Regions from separate parts of the Herbaspirillum sp. WGmk3 genome, predicted to be linked through region 3. Evidence: predicted binding sites of a transcription regulator. Region 3 holds the regulator's gene; each other region holds the start of a gene.

Region 1 (2,266 bases), on a different contig from region 3:
GATTTCCTTGGTATAGGGCTGCAGCTGTGCACTGGCCAGGGCAAACATGGGACGGTTCTTTTCGTCCACGATCTGGATGCGCAGGCCTTCCGAGGTAATGTCGATCAACAGCTGGTTCTTGAACTGCTTCAAGGTCGGATTGGAATCGATGGCCTTTTCCAGGCGCGACTTCAGTTCTTCCAGCCGGGTGCGCTCCGCGCGCTCCAGCTCCTGCTGTGCCTGCTTCAAGTTCTGCTTGCGCGAGACCACATCGTTCTCGCCCTTGCGCAGCTGGCCGTCCTGGCGGGTCAGATCCTTGCCGCCGCCGGGCAGCACCGTGTTGGCATCACCACTGCCGGAACCACCGGCCATGGCCACCTTCAGCGGCGTCTTGAAGTATTCGGCAATACCGTTCAGGTCGCCCTTGGCGGTCGATCCCAGCAGCCACATCAGCAGGAAGAAGGCCATCATCGCGGTCACGAAGTCGGCGTACGCAATCTTCCAGGCGCCACCATGGTGACCCCCGCCGCCTTTCTTGATCCGCTTGACGATAATGGGACGTAGACCTTCGTCGGCCATGCCTGTGCTCCTGCTTCAATACTGATGTCTGTGTGAATCGACCTGCCTGCCGGCCTCCCCTGGCCGGCCTGCTGACCGCTTACTTGCCCTTGGCCTGCTTGACGTGTTCTTCCAGTTCGAGGAAGGTCGGACGTTCGGTCGAGAACAGGACCTTGCGGCCGAATTCGATCGACAGTGCCGGCGCGTAGCCATTCAGGCTCGCCAGCAACGTCACCTTCACGCACTGGTAGATCTTGGTCGATTCGTGCAGCTTCTGTTCCAGCAAGCTGGAGAGCGGGCCCACGAAACCGTAGGCCAGCAGAATACCGAGGAAGGTACCAACCAGCGCGTGTGCGATCAGCATGCCCAGCTCGGAGGGAGGGATACCCACCGACTCCATGGTGTGCACCACGCCCATCACCGCCGCCACGATACCGAAGGCCGGCATGCCGTCGCCCAGCTTGGCGATGCAGTGCACCGGAATCTCGCCCTCGTGATGGTGGGTCTCGATTTCGTTGTCCATCAGGTTTTCGATCTGGAACGCATCCATGTTGCCCGACACCATCAGGCGCAGGTAATCGGTCATGAATTCGATCAGGTGATGGTCCGCCAGCACGCCAGGGTACTTGCTGAAGATGGGGCTGCTTTCCGGCTCTTCGATGTCGCCTTCGATCGACATCAAACCCTCTTTACGGGATTTGGTGAGGATCTCGAACAGCAGCGCCATCAGTTCCATGTACAGCGCCTTGGTGTAGGTGCTGCCCTTGAAGACCGTCGGCAAAGCCTTCATGGTGGCCTTGATGGCCTTGTTGTTGTTACCGACCAGGAAAGCGCCCAGCGCGGCGCCGCCGATCATGAGCAGTTCGAGTGGCTGGAACAGTGCCCCCAGGTGGCCGCCCGACAGGGCAAAGCCGCCGAAGACGGACCCCATGACCACGATATATCCAATGATGACTAGCAAGTGCCTACTCCCGTCCCTGTGGCGTTGAGTGTATTTTCACGTTCGTCAGATTACAGGTATTCCAGTCAAGCAAATGGGGGAATACATATCCGAAAAACGCCCTTCCTTTTCGATTTACGGCTGAATTGGCGCAAACTTGATACGTCGCGTCTCGCAGCCCCTGTAAAGGGTCTCTTTACCTGTGTCGCCTCACATGCGCCATCCGTGCAGCACCCTGCCCCCGTGCTCCGGTTCGACCACCACATCCGGGGTGGTACCGGGGATATGAAATTCGTAGCTCAGAAGCAGTGTCCCCGGCTTCATCTCGGCGCGCGCCTTGTGCCACAGCGCCTCCATCGCCGCCGGTGACAGATAGGCAAACACCACGTCATAGTCACCAAAATCCAGCAGCAGGTAGTCGCCGCGCACGAAGCGGCAGCGATTGCCCGCCAGTGCCGCCCGCAGCCGGCTCACCAGCCACGGCAAGGGCGCAATCTCGATGCCGGTGAATTCACTCTCGGGCCGGCGGCGCGACAGGTCCAGCACGGCACCGCCCAGGCCACTGCCGATATCCATGAAACGGATCGGCCGCCCCTCGGGCAAGAGACCCGCCACCGCATCCCAAGCAGTCTGCCCGGAAGGGTAGAACGGCACCTGGCTGCGAAAGGTCGACCAGAACAGCACCAGCATGAAGAGGAACACCGCCAGGAACACCCACGACGGCAGGTGCAACTGACCCACGCCCAACGCCGCCAGCGGGAACACCAGCAGGATCAGCCACCACCACGC
Region 2 (2,266 bases), on a different contig from region 3:
TTCGCGCCGTTTGTCGCAACACCAGAACCAGCGCGGCCGTGAGCAGGCACCGGCCAACAATGCGATGGCGGCGGCGTTTGCGAAGTTGCGTGGGTGATGTTTTTTTGTGATGGTTTGTGATGTCGAGGGCGGTTTTTCTCACGCCTTTCGATGTCATGAAAAATAAGTAAAAAGAGGCTGTCTCCCAAGAGAGACAGCCTCTTTTTTATTAGTTTTTGCGAATTGGCTTTTGCAGCTCAGCGCGACTGCAAGGTGCGATTACGCACTGGTGCTGATCCGCGTCTGGCTCACCGACACTGAAATACTGACAGTCGTCTCGCTGGCCACCAGCGTACCGCCCTGGCCATCCGCATTGCCTTCGCTGCCCGATCCGTCCTCACCCTCCTGCTTGCCGCCCTTGACCTTGTTGATGAAGTCGCCCAGCGCCTTCTGCACCAGGTCATAGGTCTTGTCGATGTTGCTGGCGATATCGCCTTGCAGCACGTTCAGGCTCTCCAGGATGCCGCGTGCTTCCTTGAAGCCCTGGTCGACACCCTTGAAGATCAGGTTCATGTAGTCGTCAATGTTGCTGGCGTCTTCCTTGTCCGGATTGTTCTGCTTGTAGAGCTCGAACATGTTGGTGATGAAGGAGACGATACGGCCGGCCGTTGCCTCCGGCGAATTGTCCTGGGTCGATGCGGTCTGGATGGCGTTGTCGCCCAGCTGCGGACGCAGGATATCGTTGATGTTCTCGATGGCGGTCTTGTAGACCAGTGACAGCGGATCGTTCTGCGTCTGCAGCGATACCTCCAGCGAGGATTGCACGATGGAGAGATTGAACTGGGCCTTGGCGCCGCTCACGGTGAGCAGGTTGGCTTGCTTGGCCTGGGCGATCTTGTCGCCGCCGCTGCTGTCGCCGGCGGTGGCGGGCAGCTTGTCGTTGTCTGACGCTGCGGCAGAGGTCGACGAAGTGGAAGAAGGGGTGACGGGCAGCAGGGACTTGTTGTCCACGCCGCTGGTGTTGCCGATAGCCATGACGGTCTCCTGAAAATGAAAGGGGATCCGGGCATCAGAGGGGGAGACGGATCCACGGAAGCGAAACTGCGCACCATGCGCATCCACTCCATTCCTGCATAACGGCCTGTTCAAAGCGGACTTGATATTGACAGAAATTTACACCTGTCAGTTTCTGGGGGACTTCGTTGACAAGTCTGCATTGCACCCGCGCAATCTTTGGAAAAGCCTTGCTGGAAGCGGGTTTGCGGCGATACCGTGCGTGCCGTCGGGCTGACCGCGACGGACGCAGGCGATCAAGAAAAAATGTAACGAAATGTGCGCGAGAGACCGGCAGCGGGATTTCAATTGCAGTGAGGTAATGAAATTGCGCTGGCAGCACGACAATGAGGGCGCACGGATGCGCTGAATGAAAACGCAGCGTATCGACACGCTGCGTTCAACGCGGGCGTCGCCCCCGCTCCATCAATCCTCACTCCATCACGAACAAGCGCCGATGCTCGCGAATGGCATAGCGATCGGTCATGCCGGCGATGTAGTCGGCGACTTTGCGCGCCTGCTTGTCGAGACGCTGGGTTTCATCCGTGATGCCCTTGACCTGATAGTCCGGCGGCAGCAGGCTGGGCTGAGAGGTGAAGGCTTCGAACATCTCGGCAATGATGCGCCGTGCCTTGGCCGTCATGCGATTGACCTGATAGTGGCGGTAGAGCTTCTCGCGCAGGAATTTTTTCAGGATGGCCGCTTCGGCTGCCATCGCATCGGAGAAGGCGATGAGCTGCGGCGCATTGCGCACATCCTCGATGTCGCGCGGGGCGATCTCGGCGATGCGGCTGCGCGAGGTCCGGTTCAGGTCGACGATGAGCGCATTGATCATGCGGCGCACCGTCTCATGGATGACGCGGCGTCCGGTGATGCCGGGATAGGTCTGTTCGACTTCGCGCAGATGGCGTGCGAAGAAATCGACTTCGCTCATCAGCTCCATGGTCAACAGTCCGGAGCGCAGGCCATCGTCGATGTCGTGATTGTTGTAGGCGATCTCATCGGCCAGGTTGGCCAGCTGTGCTTCCAGCGAGGGCTGCTTCTTTTCCAGGAAGCGCACGCCGATCTCGCCCAGCTGGCGCGCATTGTGCAGGGAGCAGTGCTTGAGGATGCCTTCGCGCGTCTCGAAGGTGAGATTGAGGCCATCGAAGGCAGCGTAGTGCTGCTCCAGCTCATCGACCACGCGCAGGCTCTGCAGGTTGTGCTCGAAGCCGCCGTGATGCTTCATGCAGTG
Region 3 (2,266 bases):
GAAAAGTACCCGAATTCAGCTTAATTCAGGTGCGGGAATGTTAAAGTTTGCCCAGAACTGGTCGATAATCCATACGACAGGCGGGTGCGAAGCGCCCCCACCCTACAAGGAATACTGCCGTGAACGTTAACGACGCCCTCAAATCTGCTGCCCTCAACACCGAGCAGACGCAAACGCAGACCCGCAACACGACTGCCGCCAATCCTGCGGGCACTGACCCGGCCGCCACCAAAGCGGCTTCGGACAGCGTGCGCTTGTCCAGCACCTATCAGGCGCTGGAAACCAAGGACACCAAAAACGGCGGTTTCAATGCCGAAAAAGTGGAAAAGCTGAAAGCGGCCATCGCCAACGGCACTTTCCAGATCGATGCCGACAAGATCGCCGACGGCGTGATCGATACTGTCAAGAATCTCATCAGCGCCCGCCCGGCCTGATTCCCGTTTTACCGCTCAGAGGATCTTTCGCATGAATCCGGCCAGCAACCTGTCCCTGGAACACGCCGCGCTGTCGCGCCTGGTGGAAAAACTGAGCCAGGAACAGGCACTGCTGGCGGAAGCCACCGCCGAAGGCCTGACCGACATCATTACCGAAAAGGCCGCCATCGTTGCTGAAATGTCCACGCTGGCCGGCAATCGCCATGCGCTGCTGGGCAGCCTCGGCTACAGTGCAGATGAAAGCGGCATGCAACAGTGGATGAATGAGCAAGCCGGCGACGCTGACCGCGAGATCTGGGCCAGCCTGTTCGAACTTGCGCAGGACGCCAAGGAACTGAACCGCGTCAATGGCCTGCTGATCGGCAAGAAGCTGTCCATCAATCAGAGCGCCCTGACCATCCTGCAGGGCAAGACCGGCACCGGCAATTTCTATGGCCCGGACGGCCAGAACAGCATCCGGTCCTCGGGACGCCGTCTGGGCGTGGTATAAGTTTCAGCCGCTTCCCGCTCACGGAAGCACAGCAAGATCGCATCAACAAAAAGCCCGGCATTTGCCGGGCTTTGTCGTTAACGCGTCCTGCGTCCTCTCTCGGATCTGCGCCCTGAAGGCAGGCAGCCTCAGGCCACCCCGCTCCAGGAATGCTCGCGCAGATACGAACGCATGCGCGAGATCGCCTGGCTGTGCAACTGGCACACGCGCGATTCGGAAACGCCCATGACGGCGCCGATTTCCTTGAGGTTCATTTCCTGCTCGTAGTACAGCGCCATCAGGATCTGCTCACGCTCGGGCAAGGCCTTGATGGAATCCACCACGGCTTCACGGAAACCGCCATTGATCAGGCTCTGCAGCGGATCATCATCGCCGTCGCCGGTCTGGTAGCGGTCCAGGAAGTGTTCGTGGCCGCCATCGTCGTCGTGAAAATCTTCGTAATAGATCAACTGGTGGCCGCCGCAGTCGGTCAGCAGCGACTGATACTCGGCCAGGCTGATTTTCATGTGCTGCGCCACTTCCGCTTCTTGCGGCTGACGGCCCAGTTGCTGCAGCAGGGACTGCATGGCTTCTTCCACCTTGCGCGCATTCTGGCGGATGCTGCGCGGCAGCCAGTCGCTGCTGCGCAGCTCATCCAGCATGGCACCACGGATGCGCTGCACGGCGTAGGTCTCGAACTGCGCGCCATGGGTTTCCTCGTAGCGGTTGACGGCGTCGAGCAAGCCCATCATGCCGGCCTGGATCAGGTCGTCCACCTCTACGCTGGGGGGCAGCTTGGCCTTGAGCTGATGCGCCAGTTTCTTGACCAGCGGCGCATGCTGCTCCAGTACGTCGTTCTTGCCCTTTTTTCCCTTGACGTTATACATGCACGTCACACTCCCAGACTGGCACCGTCGGTGGCCATCCCGTAGCTGCTGCGGGCTGCATCCGGACCGGCCGTGAAGCGCTTGGAGAGGCGCTGGAAGGCCAGCGCGGCACCGGCGAAGGGAAACACGTCCATCACCGCCCGCCCCTGTCCGGTGGCGCGGCGAATATGGTCATCCGCCGGAATCGCGCCGATGAAATTGAGCTGCGCCGCCAGGTAGCGGCTGGCCGCCTGGGCCATGTTGGCGTAGACGGTACGGGCTTCGGCTTCGGTGGCATCGTTGACGATGAGACTGAAGGGACGGCGGCCGATGCGGTCGCTCAAGCTCTTCAGCAGCACATAGGCCGCCTTGATGGAAGACGCCGTGGTCGAGACCTGGATCACGATCTCGCCCATTTCCATGGTCGGCACCGGCAGCGACAGGTCGCGCGCCAGCACGCCATTGACGAGCGTAATCTCGGCCTGCTCGATGAGGCT

Evidence for each region. Region 3 encodes FliA, which starts transcription of late flagellar genes. Its sites were predicted from a motif close to CTAAAGTTTNNNNNNNNNNNGCCGNTA; they were not measured.
Region 1: a site for FliA is predicted at 1,613-1,639, ahead of motA (flagellar motor stator protein MotA). Genes of this name have one in related genera too.
Region 2: a site for FliA is predicted at 1,114-1,140, ahead of MKD49_RS13015 (DUF5610 domain-containing protein). Genes of this name have one in related genera too.

The regions. Positions count from the first base shown of each region.
Region 1 covers NZ_JAKYWT010000001.1:170,016-172,281, forward strand. The annotation lists gene motB (flagellar motor protein MotB) at 1-558, opposite strand, end outside; gene motA (flagellar motor stator protein MotA) at 638-1,498, opposite strand; gene MKD49_RS00680 (class I SAM-dependent methyltransferase) at 1,688-2,266, opposite strand, start outside.
Region 2 covers NZ_JAKYWT010000003.1:225,912-228,177, reverse strand. The annotation lists gene MKD49_RS13020 (Tex family protein) at 1-97, shown strand, start outside; gene MKD49_RS13015 (DUF5610 domain-containing protein) at 259-1,014, opposite strand; gene MKD49_RS13010 (deoxyguanosinetriphosphate triphosphohydrolase) at 1,466-2,266, opposite strand, start outside.
Region 3 covers NZ_JAKYWT010000002.1:906,046-908,311, forward strand. The annotation lists gene flgM (flagellar biosynthesis anti-sigma factor FlgM) at 120-434, shown strand; gene MKD49_RS09960 (flagella synthesis protein FlgN) at 466-924, shown strand; gene MKD49_RS09965 (RNA polymerase sigma factor FliA) at 1,053-1,790, opposite strand; gene MKD49_RS09970 (antiactivator of flagellar biosynthesis FleN protein) at 1,796-2,266, opposite strand, start outside.